DNA from 4 places in the Pseudobacter sp. genome. Region 3 is predicted to be linked to each of the others. Evidence: riboswitches for the same ligand, from Rfam matches in the RefSeq annotation. Region 3 holds a riboswitch; each other region holds the start of a gene.
The links. Region 3 has a riboswitch for cobalamin ahead of metE (5-methyltetrahydropteroyltriglutamate--homocysteine S-methyltransferase). Riboswitches for the same ligand answer to the same signal wherever they lie in the genome.
Positions count from the first base shown of each region.

Region 1: another riboswitch for cobalamin. It lies ahead of ACTHMC_RS04355 (TonB-dependent receptor plug domain-containing protein); the one in region 3 lies ahead of metE (5-methyltetrahydropteroyltriglutamate--homocysteine S-methyltransferase).
Region 2: another riboswitch for cobalamin. It lies ahead of ACTHMC_RS22205 (TonB-dependent receptor); the one in region 3 lies ahead of metE (5-methyltetrahydropteroyltriglutamate--homocysteine S-methyltransferase).
Region 4: another riboswitch for cobalamin. It lies ahead of ACTHMC_RS06780 (acyl-CoA thioesterase); the one in region 3 lies ahead of metE (5-methyltetrahydropteroyltriglutamate--homocysteine S-methyltransferase).

Region 1 is NZ_JBQCGW010000041.1:28,169-32,353, reverse strand. Features, by position in the region: gene ACTHMC_RS04365 (ABC transporter substrate-binding protein) at 1-75, opposite strand, end outside; gene ACTHMC_RS04360 (DUF6580 family putative transport protein) at 100-681, opposite strand; gene ACTHMC_RS04355 (TonB-dependent receptor plug domain-containing protein) at 703-2,583, opposite strand; cobalamin riboswitch at 2,706-2,918, opposite strand; gene ACTHMC_RS04350 (TonB-dependent receptor) at 2,949-4,185, opposite strand, start outside.
Region 2 is NZ_JBQCGW010000255.1:2,999-7,183, forward strand. Features, by position in the region: gene ACTHMC_RS22195 (tetratricopeptide repeat protein) at 1-1,090, shown strand, start outside; gene ACTHMC_RS22200 (hypothetical protein) at 1,204-1,734, shown strand; cobalamin riboswitch at 1,812-2,019, shown strand; gene ACTHMC_RS22205 (TonB-dependent receptor) at 2,124-4,185, shown strand, end outside.
Region 3 is NZ_JBQCGW010000147.1:1,462-5,646, forward strand. Features, by position in the region: gene metE (5-methyltetrahydropteroyltriglutamate--homocysteine S-methyltransferase) at 1-1,866, opposite strand, end outside; cobalamin riboswitch at 2,044-2,239, opposite strand; gene ACTHMC_RS12600 (ribonucleoside-diphosphate reductase subunit alpha) at 2,347-4,062, opposite strand; gene ACTHMC_RS12605 (ribonucleotide-diphosphate reductase subunit beta) at 4,106-4,185, opposite strand, start outside.
Region 4 is NZ_JBQCGW010000078.1:1,300-5,484, reverse strand. Features, by position in the region: gene ACTHMC_RS06795 (glycoside hydrolase family 16 protein) at 1-474, shown strand, start outside; gene ACTHMC_RS06790 (hypothetical protein) at 538-1,164, shown strand; gene ACTHMC_RS06785 (DUF5050 domain-containing protein) at 1,236-2,180, opposite strand; cobalamin riboswitch at 2,344-2,482, shown strand; gene ACTHMC_RS06780 (acyl-CoA thioesterase) at 2,504-2,890, shown strand; gene ACTHMC_RS06775 (GNAT family N-acetyltransferase) at 2,913-3,479, opposite strand; gene ACTHMC_RS06770 (hypothetical protein) at 3,601-3,972, opposite strand; gene ACTHMC_RS06765 (DMT family transporter) at 3,977-4,185, opposite strand, start outside.

The sequences.
Region 1 (4,185 bases), on a different contig from region 3:
GCCCTGCAGCATATGCTGCAATTGCATATCGTAGATCATCTGCGTGGCGGCGGGTAGAAAAGAAGAGGCGGTCATGATGCTGTATTGAAAGATTTGAAATTAATGTGCCAGTCGCAATGCACTGTACCTGCGTTGCAGCAGCTCAAAACCTCCGAACAGAACAACACTGTACACCAGTGTGCCTGCCAGGAAATTCCTTTCATAAGGGATGGCTGCCACCAGGCTGGTAAAATATCCTGCCAGTGTTTTGGGATACATGCTGTTCTCGATCAGGAAGCAACCGGGGCTGGTACCGATCCAGTGGATCAGGGTAGCCACCAGGGAAGCAATGATCACATTGCTCACGGTCACTTTACGGATGATGAACCTGGAAGCCACTGCCATCAGTGCATACGAGATATAGGTCCAGTAGAAACCTTCATAAAAGAAGCGCCATTCATTATAGTAAACAAAACGGTTGAGGATGATATCGCTCATCCAGAGAGTGAGCACAGGGAATAGAACCGATTTCACCCTGTTATTGAAATAAGCGCCTCCAAACAGGGCCATAGCGCCCAGGGGTGTGAATGTGGCGATCGGGTTCATGGGAGCTTCCGAGCTCAGGATGATCCTCATCAGGGCAACCACCATCATAAATGCAAACAGTACAGTGTTGCGCGGATTGATTTGTTTCAATGACATGTTCGTTTCTGTTTTATGAGTTTATAACCTTACTGCCAGACCAGCGGTGATATTGGTGCCTTGTGTGCCATATCCATACACTTCCTGGTATTTGGCATTCGTGATATTCTTCAGGTCAGCAAATATACGGATACGATTGTTCAACAAACGGTATTCCGCATATGCATTCCAGAGGGTGTAAGAAGCCAGGTCAACCTGGATGGATCCGTAAGGAGGATTGTTGTCGAATGCCAGATCGTAACGCTTACCATAGTTGTAAACAGTGGTGCTTACAAACAGGTTTTTGGTAACGCTGTAAGCGATGGTACCACCGAAGCTATGCTTTGGTCTGCGGATAAGATTGTTGTATGAAGTGTCTTTGCCTCCGCCAGTAGTGGTATGCAGGTCTCCTTCCAGGAAGGTGTAATACAGTTTCACCTGCAGGTCTTTATTGATATTGATGGTTGGCTCCACTTCAAAACCATGGTCTTTCTGTTTGTTGAAGTTCATCAGCATGGCGCTTGGAGAAGTTCTGAATACGATCACATCCTTCACTTCCCTGTTGAAATACACTACACGTGCATCGATGAGGTTATTGAAGAAAGATGCCTGTACACCACCTTCATAGGTTGTTGACTTTTCAGGCTTCAGATCAGGATTGGCGCCGTACGTGCCATACAGTGATTCCAGGGTAGGCGCTTTGAAGGCAGACGCCAGGTTGGCAAACACCTTGATATTCTGGTTGATCAGGTATGATGGATTGAAACTATAGGTCCAGTTTTTACCATACTTGCTATGCTTATTGTGGCGGCCGCCTGCTTCCAGGTAGAAGCCGCCCAGGTTTTTCAGGAATACCGATGCATAAGGGCTGGTGATATCGATGGTAGGATCAGCGGGCGTCATGCTCTTGTTGAGGACCTGCTGATATCTGTAATCCACACCGGCAAGCACCTGCACATATTTGTTGATGTTGTATTGACCGAATACTTCGGCCAGCTGTGTATTGCCATCAAAGGGATAGGCATCATACCTGCGGTCAACTTTATTGTACTGGTACTGACCGGTCAGCTGTACGTCTTTCAGTTTGTAGTTGACCCTTGTACCGGCAGTCAGTGCGCTGGTCTGGAAATTATAGTTGGCATCCAGGAAAGAACCGCCATCATATCCGCCACGGAAATAGGAGTAACGGAAGAAAGGCATTACATGCAGGTTGCTGAGCACTTCTCCATCGATGTCTACATTGAAGGAGTTACGCAGAAAACCGTCTTTGTCGAAGGTTTTCACTGCATTGGTATCCAGTGCTTCTGAGATGCCGCGGGACTCATGGTGCATATACCCGATATTGTAACGCAGTTTGTCCGCTGAACCCGTCAGGCCTGCACTTGCATTGAATGTATTGTAAGAGCCGAAAGCGATATTACCGAAAAGCTCCGCAGGTTTGCTGCCGCCTTTACGGGTAATGATATTGATAACGCCTGCAATGGCATCGGATCCATAGAGCGTGGATTGAGCACCTTTGAGGATCTCGATCCTTTCGATCTGTTCCAGCGGGAAGAGACGGAGGTCGAAGGCCCCGCCAACACCGGTAGGATCGGAAACAGGAATGCCGTTAACCAGGATCACGGTATAATCGGAAGATGCGCCGCGGAGAAATACTGATTTGTCTTTCCCAGGGTTGCTGGTAGCGCCATTGATGATCAGGCCGGCCTGTTCTGTCAGCAATTGTGAGAGGTCTTTACCCAGGCTTCTGTCGATAACAGTTCTGTCGATCACAGTGATCACCTTACCGGTTTCTGAGGCTTTGCGTTCGTACTTAGAGGCAGTCACCACCACTTCGTCAAGTTGCTTTTTGGCGGTGGAGTCTTGCGCACTGGCATGCATAGCAGCAAGCAGGGCCGCAAGGGAGAGAAGTTTCTTGTTCATGTTCGTAGTTTGTTTTGAGAACTATGAACCTTCGGAAATTAATTCATTACTGAAATGAAATGTGAGGTAGTGCAGTTGAATGCACTCATTTCATCCCGGCTTTTCACCCGAAAGCTCGCTGATGTTATTACAGGCAACTGGCAGGTCTTCTGGCTTGTTGCCTGTTCAACACCTTCCCATCAAACTAAGACAGTGGTATGAAGATTGAACATTGATACAGGGTTAACACTGCATCTGCAACTTACAGCTACGGGGATAGCACCGGAATTACACCGGTTTCCCTTTTAATCCTGGGACCAATGATGGCCCCGGAAACCAATTACTGGCGCAAATGTAGGCTTGTGGCAGTTACAGCCAAAATGATTTTACCAACTATATCGTAATGTGAGGCCTCCGAAGTAGTTAACACCCGGAGCTGTATTGTAGTAACGTCCGCCGGACGCATTGATATCGTTGCCCAGGCTGTACTCCGTATCAAACAGGTTATCAACGCCTGCGAAGAGATCGGCGTTGATCTTAGAACCGAAGTTTTTGCGCCATCCGGCCCTGATACCGGTCAGCTGATAAGCGCTGGCAAAATCCGCATTGGCATCATTCAGCGGAACAGGATCGCTGTAGAACCAGGTGATATTGGTGTAAATGCCGGGTTTGGTATTCAGGTCCAGCCCCGCAGCAACGGTATGCGGTGCCACCCCGGGGAGGGCCTTTCCGCTTAGGTCGGTGGTCAGTTGTTTGAAGTTGCGGTATTTGAAGAAGTACCAGGTATGGCTGCCCCAGAGTTGTAAGCCGGAAACGAAACCTTTTGATTTGGGGACGAAATTGTACCGCAGCTGTGATTCGATCCCTTCCTGCCTGGTAGTGCCGGCATTCTCGAAAAAGTCGGCACCACTCTGGTCACGTCTCTGTACGATGGCATCCTGGAGCTCGTAACGGAATGCATTCACTTCGATATACAATGCATTGTTCAGCCAGTTGCTTTTAACGCCTGCTTCATAACTCACACCATGCTCGGCATTCAGGTTTGTATTGATCACCGTGGTGCTTGGCAGTACTTCCTGTGAAGTGGGAGAGGAGAATCCTTTGCTGACACTGGCATATACCAGCAGTTGTGGAATTATTTTTTGAGAGATGGCCACGCGCGGCGCCCACTCGTTATTGTATGTTCTCTTCTGAGTGGCAAGTTCAGGTGAGGATAAACGTTGGATACTGATAGATGATTTGTTGCTGCTCAGTCCTGCCTGAATGCTTGTGCCTGATTGCAGCTGCAATTCGGCCTGTGCAAACACGGAGTAGAGCCAGTTGCTGATCTCGTCGTCAGTTTGCAGGGCGGCAGGGTTACCATTATTGTTGGCAAATGTTTTTGTGTTGAAGAAGCCACGTTGTGCTTCTGCGCCTGCCAATGCGGTCAGCTGTGCAGTACTGTTCAGTTGTTTGTTCCAGGTGAAAACAGTCCTCCCGCCAAAGTGCGGTTCTGATCTTTTTTCATAATTGCGGAAAGTGGGATTCTTCAGCTGACTGAATGCGCCATATACGGTGCTGGTATTCTGAAAAACATCACTGAACCGGTAATTATGTGTGATGCCTGCCAGGAAGGTCTGCTGG
Region 2 (4,185 bases), on a different contig from region 3:
CAAATCGGAACTCCTGTTCAGGAACGTACTCCAGCAGCAACCTACTTCATTTGATGCAAATATGGGACTGGCGGATGCACTGTTTGCCAGGGAACTTGATCAGCAGTCATACAGCTTTCTGGATTCCACCCTGCACTATTATCCTGGTCAGAAAGATGCCAGGGAATTCATGCAGAAGATCAGCCTCAGACACGCCCCCACGATCACCGCCGACGGATTCCGCAGCACAGATAAAGGTGGCAATGAGTCATATAATTACCATGTTGGTGTGGCATTTGACATTGTTCCGAGATTGAGGATGGCAATGGATTACAGAGCCAGGCACACGCGAGACAAGCATTCGGATCAGCATGCAAGCAACGAACATTATACACTGGGATTAAGGTATCGTGTCAGTTCAAGCCTGTTGTTGAATGGGGCCCTGAACAGCAGCCAGTTGAACGGGACGGAAAATAAACATCAGTTGCTCGCAGATATTGCTGCAGAATGGAAGTTCGCACGCTGGCATACCGCAGAGCTTCGCTACAGGAGTGATGTGCAGAATTTTACTACCAGCCTCATCAACAGCAATATCACCATGAATAATTATATACTTACCTATAACCTGGTCACTCCGGTAAAGCTCGGCTTGTTTTCCCAATATTATTATACCTCTTACAGCGATCATAATAATCGCGGCCTGCTGTTTGCCTCACTCTATTATAATATTCTTACAGATCCTGTGTGGAAAGCAGGGATCAATTACAATCAGCTGCGTTTTGATGACCAGGTACCCGCAAAATATTTCAGTCCGGAACAATTCAGGAGTTATGAATTGTTCAGTGCAGTTGAAAACCTCGAGATACCGGGAAAGAAATGGCTGTACCAGGCTCTGGTGGCAGGCGGTTTTCAGAAGATCGATAAGGAATCCGGTCAGGCTATTTACCGTTTTAACGTTACACTTGGGTACAAGCCTGCCCCTGCTTTCCAGGTGCTTGCTTATTTTCTGCACAGTAACAGCGCCAGTTCAACCGTTGCAGGGTTTACTTACTCGGAAATGGGAATTAAAATAAAATACATCTTACTGCAGTGGTACAAAGGCATGAAGTAAGCTGGAAGAACTGGCTGTTGTCGTTTCCCGGATAAGGTCATTATTTTACCGTTCAAACGAACAGACTTGCCAGATGAAATATAAACCGCTATGTTGTTGTACAAATATTCACCATGAAGCGCTGTACATTTATCCTGGCACTTATTATCTCATTTACTGTTGTCAAATCTCAGGCACAGCCGAAATTCCCCGGAAACTTTATCGGCCACTGGTACGGCAAACTCAACTGGTATTCTTACGGCGCTGCCAATCCGCGTATTGTTGATATGGAATTGCATATCCAACCTTCCAGAGATAGCATCGATCAATACATCTGGCATATCATTTACGGCAAGCCTTCTGAAGACAGCCGGCCATATTTATTGAAAGCAATTGACACTGCAAAGGGTCATTGGGTGATAGATGAAGTGAATGGCATCAGGCTTGACCAGTACTGGAAAGGAGGCAAGCTTGCAGGAGCTTTTACTGTAAGTGGTAATACTATTGTCAACAGCTACTGGATGGAAAATGACGAACTACACCTGGAATTTTTCTCCTATCCTGTAAAAGCAATAACAACCAGCGGTAATGGAACGGAGGAGTCTCCGAAGGTTGACAGTTATCATATCAGGTCTTATCAACAAGCCGTTCTGAAGAAAAAATAAACAACTGACATTCATCTCTTCTTTGCCTTGTATTTTTTACACAATCCTCTTTCTCTCCGGCTTCTCACTATTTTATATTACTTTCGCGCTGCAATTGGTTTCTGGCATTCATTTCACGATGCCAGGATTAAAAGGGAATCAGGTGCGAAACCTGAGCAGACCCGCTACTGTAAGTTCTGTATAACACTTTGACAATCTACACGCCACTGTTTTTAGTGAACAAAAACGGGAAGGCCGCTCAAAGTGGGAACAAGCCAGGAGACCTGCCACTGCAGATAGATTTTAAGCTTTCGAGGATGAGGCTTGAAACAAATTCGACCATTTACCCGGTCTACGTGTTTTCGTTTTTTATCCTGTAAGCTATCCATAATCAATCAATTATTGGATATATGTCAAACGCATTAAAAACGTTGCTGATAGCGTTTTTTGCATTTTTTGGCAGGTATTCGTATGCGCAGCATTCGCGGAAAGATGCTGCTCGTATCGATACCGGCCGCATCAAAACCTTACCCGGCGTTACAGTTTCTGCAACGCCATTCAGAGAAGTGATCCCTTCTCAGAAACTCTCCGGCGAAAAACTGAAGAGCCTTAACAGCTATTCGGTAGCTGATGCCATTCGCTATTTTGCCGGCGTGCAGGTGAAAGATTATGGAGGGATCGGTGGCCTCAAAACTGTGGACATGCGCAGCATGGGCACCAATCATATGGGTGTATTCTATGATGGCATCCAGCTGGGCAACGCACAGAACGGACAAATAGATCTTGGAAAGTTTTCCATGGATAATATCGAGTCCATCTCTCTTTACAACGGGCAGAAGAGCGATATCTTTCAACCTGCCAGAGATTTCTCATCATCCGGCACCATCTATATCCGCAGCCGAAGGCCTGCTTTCGATTCTGCAAAAACCACCAATGTAAAAGCGGTCTATAAAACAGGCTCTTTTGATCTGATCAATCCTTCTTTATTACTGGAGCATAAGTTTACCGATAGTTTAGCCGCTTCCTTCAGTGGTGAATACGTGAACTCTTCCGGGCGTTATCCGTTCCGTTACAGAAGAGTGTTGAGCGGAACACGAAAGACCGCCTGGGATACAACAGCCACCAGAGAAAACGGAGACATCAATGCACAAAGACTGGAGGCGGGATTGTTTGGGAATATCACGCGCGGGTACTGGAATGTCAAGACTTATTTCTATAATTCTGAAAGAGGAATACCCGGCGCCATCGTAAACAATGTTTGGCTGCGCTCCCAAAGACAGTGGGACAGAAATTTCTTTTTACAGGGTTCCTTCCAGAAAAATATTCTCAGTGGCTACGATATCCAGGTAAACGCGAAGTATGCCAATGATTTTATGCGGTTTCTGAACCCTGATACCACGCTGCTTTATATCGATAATAAGTTCTACCAGAAAGAATGGTATGCTTCTCTTGCCAATAAATACAATCTCACACAAAAGATCAGCATCAATTTATCTACTGACTTCCAGTACAACACGCTCACTGCAAACCTGGATGGTTTTGTATTTCCCAAAAGACTCACTTCCCTGGTGGCACTTGCCGGGGCCGCAGAATTCTGGAAGGTCAAATTGCAGGCAAGTTTGCTTGCGACATTCATAAAAGAAGAAGTTTCGGCGGGTAACACGGTAACCGGTGAAGCGGCCGTTTCTGCTCCTTCAAAAAAAGAACTGACACCTGCATTCTTCGTTTCCTTTAAACCCTTTCCCAAAGCGGACTTCAACGTAAGGGCCTTTTACAAGAATATTTTCCGGATGCCCACTTTCAACGACCTGTACTACACTGATATAGGCAATATCAACCTGAATCCTGAATACACGCATCAGTATAATATCGGGTTTGCCTATCGTAAGATTTCTCCGGAGTCAGTGTTGAGGGAATGGCAGTTATCCTCTGATTTTTATTTCAACCAGGTTACAGATAAAATAGTAGCTGTACCCAAAGGCAGCGGTATGTATCGCTGGATGATGGTGAATTACGGCTACGTGGAAATCATAGGAACCGATATGGTGGCCGATATGGCTTTTGCCCTGCCTGCTGATCTCGGGCTGAATGTAAGAGTCACCTACACTTACCAGAAAGCACAGGATTTTGCGATCCGGAAAAATATTGAACTGCAAAAGATGACCTGGGGAGGACAGATCCCTTATATCCCCTGGCATAGCGGTTCAATCATTTCAAGTGTACAGTATAAATCATGGCGATTGAACTACAGCTTTATCTATGTAGGTGAGCGATATACCAATTCTGCCAACATACGAGAGAATTACGAACAGCCCTGGTACACCAGCGATCTGTCTGCATCCAAAGATCTTACATACAAAAGATTCCGTTTCCGGATTGCCGGCGAGCTCAACAACGCGCTCAACCAGGATTATGATGTGGTACAAAACTATCCCATGCCGAAACGTAATTATAAAATCATCTTATCCGTTG
Region 3 (4,185 bases):
GCGGAGCGGAAGTCCTTCCCGGATCGCCGGTTCATCGATCTGTATCACGCGGATACCGGAGCTTTCCAGATCGGCCACTTCATCCCTGATGGCTAACGCAATCTGAGTGCAGGTTTCACTGCGTGGCTGATCATTACGAACGAAGCTCCATTGCAGAATGGTAACAGGTCCGGTCAGCATACCTTTCACAGGTTTACGTGTAAGCAACTGCGCGTAAGAGGTCCAGCGTACTGTCATCGGAGCGGGACGGCTCACATCTCCATAAATGATGGGAGGTTTCACACAACGACTGCCGTAGCTCTGCACCCAGCCATTTTGTGAGAACACGAATCCCTGCAACTGCTCACCAAAATACTCCACCATATCATTCCGCTCAAACTCACCATGCACCAGTACATCGATGCCGGCCTCTTCCTGCCAGCGGATGCTGTCTTCCGTTTCTTTGGCAATAAGCGTATCATACTGCTCCTGGGTGAGCTCTCCCTTCTTCAATTTGGCCCGCCAGCTGCGGACTTCAGCGGTCTGCGGAAAAGACCCGATAGTAGTGGTAGGGAATATTGGGAGTTTCAAAGCCGCGCGCTGCAGCAATTTGCGGGAGGAGAAAGCTGTGTTACGACTTGCATCTTTATCTGTGATGCCTGATACTCTATCTTTAACCTGGTTATTATGGATCAGGGAAGATAATTTTCGAGTATAGTTGACCGTTATATTTTCCTGTAACCGCTCATTTACCTCCCCTGCCGCCAATTGTTTAAGTGTAACGATCTCACCGATCTTCTGTTTGGCGAATGCCATCCATTGTTTGATTTCGGGAGTGAGCACTTTCTCATTCTTCTCCAGGTCCAGATCACAGGGCACATGCAACAGTGAGCAGGATGGAGCAATCCAGACCCTGTCTGTTCCCAGCTTAGCTACTGCTTTATTGATGAGTGCGAGTGACTGCTCGTAATCGTTCTTCCAGATATTCCTTCCATCCACCACACCCAGTGATAAAATTGTACGGCTGCGGACGATATCAGTAGCCAGGATATCATCCAGCTGAGAGGGACAACGCACCAGGTCAAGATGCAACACCTGCACAGGCAGGCTCAGCGCAGTGGCCAGGTTATCACCGTAACACTCGAAATATGAGGCCAGGATAAGCTGCAATTGTGGGAATTTATTCCTGATCTCGTTGTAGGTTTGCACGAACACCCGTCTTTCTGCGGAAGAGAGGTTGAGCGAAAGGCAGGGCTCATCCAGCTGGACATAATACGCGCCTGCTTCTTCCAGCTTGCCAAGGATCTCCAGGTAAACAGGTAAGAGATTTTTGATCAGCTCAAGACGATGGAAACCGCTTTCTTTTTCTTTACCCAGCAACAGGTAAGAAACGGGTCCGAGCAAAACAGGTTTTGCAGGGATGCCTTGTTGTTTAGCTTCATTGAACTCGTGCAGCACTTTATTGCTGAAGAGTGTGAACTGCTGACTGGCAGTGAATTCCGGCACAATGTAATGGTAATTGGTATCGAACCATTTGGTCATTTCCATAGCGGTGATATCATAGCCATCCTTCTGATAACCTCTTGCCATGGCGAACAGGAGATCGATATGCGGCAATTGTTTTTCGTGCACCAGGTTATGATACCGTGCAGGAATGGCGCCCACCATCATTGTGGTATCGAGCACCTGGTCATAGAAAGAAAAATCGTTACAGGGAACGAGATCGATGCCGGCTTCTTTTTGTAATAGCCAGTTCTGCTGCCTGATGTTACTGCCGGTCTGCATCAGTTTTTGTGCAGTCAGCTCACCTGCCCAGTAGAGTTCAGCAGCTTTCTTAAGTTCCCTTTGGCTGCCAATCCGCGGGTAGCCGAGGTTTTGTGTTTGCATGTTACGCGCTTTTAAAGATGATAAATCAGTTAAAAGCTCTTTGCTAAACAGGAGTGCTATGTATGTAAGAAGAAGATGGAAGATACGTATACGCGTACGCATGCACAGGCCTTCCTGCATGAAGATGCCTGTGATGGAGGTATATCAGTTCAACAATCGCTTCTTTCCACGAAAGCACTGTCAAATACAATAGAGGCAGGTCTCCTGGCTTGTAACGTTTCTACCGTCCTTCCCATTCCGTGTTGGCGGAACAGTGGACAACGAGGGTAAAAACTCAGGTGTGTTACTTACAGTTGCGGGACAGCTTGTGATTTACACACAATTCCCTATTAATCCCGACGCTTGGCCGGGAACCTATACTGTTTGATAAGATGTATAGAAAGAACTTGATGATGCAAATTAGTGTATTTGCCGGAATTTCTGTTTACACAAAAAAAGCGCCCCTTTGCAGGAGCGCTTTTCAAATACTATCCTGGTTGATCAAGCTTCGCAACTTTTGCAGCTCACCAGGTTGGTCACCATTTCTTTGGAAACGCTCTGGCTGCGCTGATAGTAAAGTGTTTTAACACCCAGCTTCCAGGCTTCGATCAGGAGCTTGTTCACTTCTCTTACAGGAAGGTCAGAAGGGATGTTGAGGTTCAGGCTTTGGCTCTGGTCAACATATTGCTGCCGGATAGATGCCTGCTGAATGATCTCCAGCTGACTGATTTCCTTGAATGTTTTGAACACGTCCTTTTCATCCTGCGTCAGTTCTTTCAGGTGCTGCACACTGCCATGGTTCAGCATGATGCCGCGCCATGTATCTTCATTATCGATTCCTTTTTTGATCAGCAGTTCTTTCAGGTATTTATTCTTGCGCATGAAATTTCCTTTGGAAAGTCCTGCTTTGAAATAGTTGCTGCTGAACGGCTCGATACCGGGAGATGTTTGTCCGAGAATAGCGCTGGAGCTGGTTGTAGGAGCAATGGCCATTACGGTTGTATTGCGTTTGCCATATCCTTTCAGCAGTTCAGGCTCTCCGTAGATCCATGCCAGGTCCTTGCTCGCTTTGTTGGCTTTTTCCTGGATGTCTTTGAAAATGGATGCGGTCAGTTGTTTGGCGCGCATGCCTTCGAAGGGGATCATATTCTTCTGCAGGTAAGAGTGCCAGCCCAGTACACCCAGCCCCAGGGCACGGTGTCTTTTCGCAAATTTATTGGCAGCTTCCAGGTAATGGTTGCCTTCGGTTTTTGCGATGAATTCCTGCAATACGGCATCCAGGAAGAACACGGCCAGTTTCACGGCGTTGGTGTCTTTCCATTCGTCGTACAGTTCCAGGTTCATGGAAGACAGGCAGCAGATGAATGACTCATCCATGGATGATGGCAGCATGATCTCGGAGCAGAGATTGCTTGCATGAATAGTGAGGTTGTGATCTTTATAAACCTGTGGTTTATTACGGTTCACATTGTCTGAGAAGAAGATGTATGGAAGGCCTTTCTGCTGGCGGCTTTCCAGTACTTTAGCCCAGATCTCCCTTTTCTTCATATCCCCATCGATCATATCCTGCATCCAGTAGTCGGGCACACATACGCCATTGAACAGGTTCTGGATAGGGTGGCCGATATCCTTGATAGAGAGGAACTCTTCAATATCACCGTGATCGATATCCATATAAGCGGCAAAAGCGCCTCTTCTTACCCCCCCCTGTGAGATGGTATCCATAGCTGTATCGAACAGGCGCATGAAACTAACGGCGCCACTGCTTTTCCCGTTATCGGTAACAGCGCTGCCCCGTTCGCGGAGTGCACCGAAATAAGCGGATGTACCACCGCCGAGTTTGGTTTGCATGATCACTTCACCCAGCTTGTGCGTGATGCCTTCGATATTATCAGGCACATGCACATTGAAACAGGAGATCGGCAGTCCTCTTTCCGTACCCATATTGGCCCAGATGGGAGAGCTCAGGCTCATCCATCCTCTTTCAATCATCTCTTTGAAAGCGTCCTTCAGTTCCGGTTTATAAAGACGCTGCGCTGCCGCAGAACAGATGCGCTCGATGGCGCCTTCAACTGTTTCACCTTTCAACAGATAACCTCTGTTCAGAATTTGTTCACTTTCCTCATTCTTCCACCATAATTTTTCATGCTCGTATTTTCCGGCAATATCAGGTAATTGCTCGGCGGCAGGAACGGCAGTTTCAAATAATGTTGTCATTCACAAAAGATTTAATGGGTTGGATAACACAGTTTCAAACAGATCAAAACAAATCGTTGGCCGAAATGCTCTTGTCGAATTTGGTATATTCAACAGGCCTCTTGGCAAAGAAATCGTCCAGGC
Region 4 (4,185 bases), on a different contig from region 3:
TATGGACGTTTCGAGATAAAAGCCAAGCTGCCCAAAGGGCGTGGCGTATGGCCTGCCATCTGGATGCTGTCTACCGGTTGGAAGTATGGCGGCTGGCCTGAAAGCGGTGAGATCGATATCATGGAGAATGTAGGGTATATGCCGGATTCCGTTTTCGGAACTGTACATACCAAGGCATACAACCATGTGATAGGAACCCAGAAAGGCAAAAGCATCTACCGCAATGACCTGTCAGATGCCTTTCACGTATATGTACTTGAATGGAATGAAAACGAAATAAAAATCTTTGTAGACCAGGAACAGTATTTCTCGTTTAAAAATGAGAAAAAGACATTTAAAGAATGGCCCTTCGATCAGCCTTTCCATTTGTTGCTGAATATTGCTGTAGGCGGCAACTGGGGTGGAAAAATGGGCGTTGATGAGTCGATCTGGCCACAGACGATGGAAGTGGATTATGTGAGAGTGTACCAGTGATAGGAAAATGCCAATGTATCGATAGAAATCCCGGCGCTTCATGGAGCCGGGATTTTTGATTTTTTGGAATATTGGAAACCGGTACGTTTATACCGGTATTCTTCACAGTTGAAATTCCATCCTTTAATAATTCAGCTTGATGCCGGCGGAAACGCTACCTGGCAAACAGTTGCCGGAGTTACAGGTGGATGGTCGTTGGATGGGAATAGTGCCGGTGCTGTAAAAAAGATAGGTTCAACGGATAATTACGCACTGCAGATCATTACAAATAACGAGGAACGCATGCTCATAGGCAGCGACGGAAATATTACCATGGGCAAAACAGCACAACAGTGCAGGCTCTCCGTTAACGGTGATATTGTAACCCGAAAAGTAAAAGTTACTGTAACAGGATGGCCCGACTATGTTTTTAATAAAGGATACGGACTTATGCCTTTACCGGAAGTTGAAAAGTATATCCGTCAACATGGTCATCTTCCGGAAGTACCTGCTGCCGCAGAAGTGGAATTGAACGGTATTGAACTGAGTGCCAACCAGGCACTTCTTTTAAAGAAAATAGAAGAGCTCACTTTGCATGCCATCGCACAAAATAAGCAGGTGGATTCCACCAGACAGGAAGTTGCGGAACTGAAACAGGTTGTGCAGGATCTCCTGAAAAGGATCGATAAACTGGAAAAGGAAGGAAAATAAAATGTTATCCATAGCAATACAAACTAAAAAGGACCTCGAAAGGTCCTTTTTAGTTTGTATTGCTAATGCCATTATTTATGATGATTAAACGTCAGCTGCCGCTTATTACTCCCATCTGCATTCATCATCCACAACGTGCCATTCTGCGGATTGGCTTCATCTGTATTAGCCAGGAATTTTCCATAAACGATCTCTCCGGTTGCTGAAATAGCATAAGAACGTACCCCCTCTTCCAGCAGTATGGGCGCACCACCCGGAGCAACGGACCAGAGACTGCTCAGATTCGATGTATAATAGAGCACTCCATTGTATACGGATGGAAAGTATTTGTAATCAGAACCGGTAGTGTGTTGTTGCTTATCTGTTCCATCTTTTTTAGTGGAAAAGATATCGCGGACCTGCGTGAAATAAATACGGTCGTCAGTAATGCAGAAATAGTACGCACCTTCTCCCACAACAGTGTTGCCTGTGCCGTCAACTGCTACACGATAGAACTTCCCCTGGGAGTTCGCGCTTACACTGGCGGTATTGAGATAATAGAGAGAATCGCTGCCGGGCGACCAGGCATAGGTAGCATTCTGTCCTGTTGGTGTGATCTTCACTTTTGCCGCTGTATCAAAAGCGGTACCATTGAATGGAATAAGATGAATCTCGCCGGACCGGTTATAGGCCAGCCATTTGCCATCAGGCGACCATTGCGGATTCTCCAAAGGCCTGTCCGTTACCCTGGTTAAACCAGTGCCGTCTTTTTTGATGAGATAGAGCCCGGCCGAATCGCCCTTACCTCCGAAAAACGGAAGGCCGCAGGGATTGTCCATTAACTCACTCACAGGAATATGATTGAAGGCAACCAGGTTGCCCGTAGGGTCCCACTGAGGATTCACATAAGGCTGCAGCGGGATTCTCGGGGTTTCGCCATAAGCTCCGCCACAGAGTTTCTCTTCTTTGTTTTTTTTGCTGCAGCTGAAAGAGAATAGGGCAGTAGCTGCAAGGGTGCAGAATAGTAGCAAGCGCATAACAATAAGTTTTGTCGGTTTATGGGCTTGACAATCTCAAAACGACAAGCGTTGCAAGTGCAGCTGAATTCCCCATTCCCCACCAATGTTTTTCAACGTTGTCAACACTGAAAAACAAAAGCATCATCAATTAATTCAATACCTTCGCACCGTTGTTCTTTATCATTTTTCAAATGTTTCAGGTTGATCAACCTTCTGGTTGATCATTAATAAGGAACCGTGTGAGATCCACGGGCTGTTGCGCAACTGTGATCCTTAACCGATAAGGAGAGCCAGATACTTGCCTGATTACAGAATGCTTTCGCAGTTTAAAGCTATTACATATGACACGCGAACAAAAGATCGCCAATGCGGAAACGCGCATATTCAAAGCCGTGTTTCCTGACAGCACCAATCATTACGATACACTCTTCGGCGGCACTGCCATGTACCTGATGGATGAAGTAGCATTCATTGCAGCCACCCGGTTCAGCAGGAAGAAAGTGGTAACCGTTTCTTCAGACAAGATCGATTTCAAGAAAGCCATTCCAGGCGGCACTATTGTGGAACTGATCGGAAAGATCGTGCATGTTGGAAATACAAGTCTGAAAGTACAGGTGGATATTTACATCGAGGAAATGTATTCAGAGCAGCGCGATAAAGCCATCACGGGAACTTTCACACTGGTGGCCATCGACGATGCCAAACGGCCTGTGAAGATCGAAGGGTGATCAGGCAGCCTGCATAATTACATTATTTCCGAAGGAAATATAGTTTGTAGCTAAGTGATTCTTCTGCGTATACTTCAAACCCGAATTGCTGGTACCAGGGTACATTCTCCGGGGTGGAGGTTTCCAGGTAAACGGGCTTTTGCTGTTGTTGGCTGAGTTGCAGCAGTTCCTGCATCAGTTGCCTGCCAATGCCTGCATGCTGGTTGTTGCGCTCCACGCCAATGAACCAAAGGTAAAAGAATGGAAAGGAAGGATGGTGTTTCCGGATGAGTTGTTCACGGTTCAATACCCTGAAGGTCCTAGTCAGACCAAATACGGTAGCCGCGAGTTGCAGGTCCCACCAGATGCTTTGAAGGGTGGTGCGCTTCTTTTCAGGATATAATACCAGGGCACAGGCACGCCGGCAGTCGGAGAGATACACTTCACCAAAAGCATGGCACACATCAAATGAGTAGGCCATCAGCTTTTCGATCTTCTCTCTCTTGCGCTGGTCCTGAGGTATCACATAATTCACGCTCCTGTTATCGAAGAATGAATCTGTTAGTATATCCGTTACCTTCTGTTTGTCCTTCTTCTCCGCTTTGATCATGTCCGCTGGTTGAGGTGAGCATTGTTTCAACAGGTCATGAAGATATAGATTTGTTGAAAGAAGAATAGCTCACATCAATAATAGCGCCGATTAGCTAACAAAAGTCAAGTTTTGCAGGAAATCAAACACCTGATTTGGATAGAATAAAGACCGATCCGGCGGGGTCTGTGATCCAGTGCATGTCTTTCGGGATCTCTTCCAGCTCATCACAGGTATATGTTCCCCGGGAGGCGAGATATTCCGTTGCAACAGGCACATCGGTGGTTTTCAGTTCCAGCCAGGTTTCAGAATGGGTGTAATTGTCAACACAGTCGAGCCATATGATATTCGGACCGAATTTCACTTCATGTGTGCGGCTCACGGTAGGATTGGTGATGGGCTTCTCCGTTACTTCCAATCCGAGTGTTTCCTTATAAAAGGCCACTGTGGCTTCATATTTCTGTTTGGGTATCTTGATGGCGATATTTATACCGCCCTGGAATACTGGTTTCATTATATTATTGTTTAACTGTTTCTTCTTTGGGTGAGGCTGAACTGAGCCATACGCCCAGTAAAACCAGCGCGCCTCCCACATACTGGAGACCACTGAAATGTTCTTTCAGAAAGATAAGTGCAATGGCCGATCCGATCACAGGATCCAGATTCAGGAAATTGCCGGCTTGCGCAGCTGTCAGCGTTTTGAGTGCCTGATTATACAGGATATAAC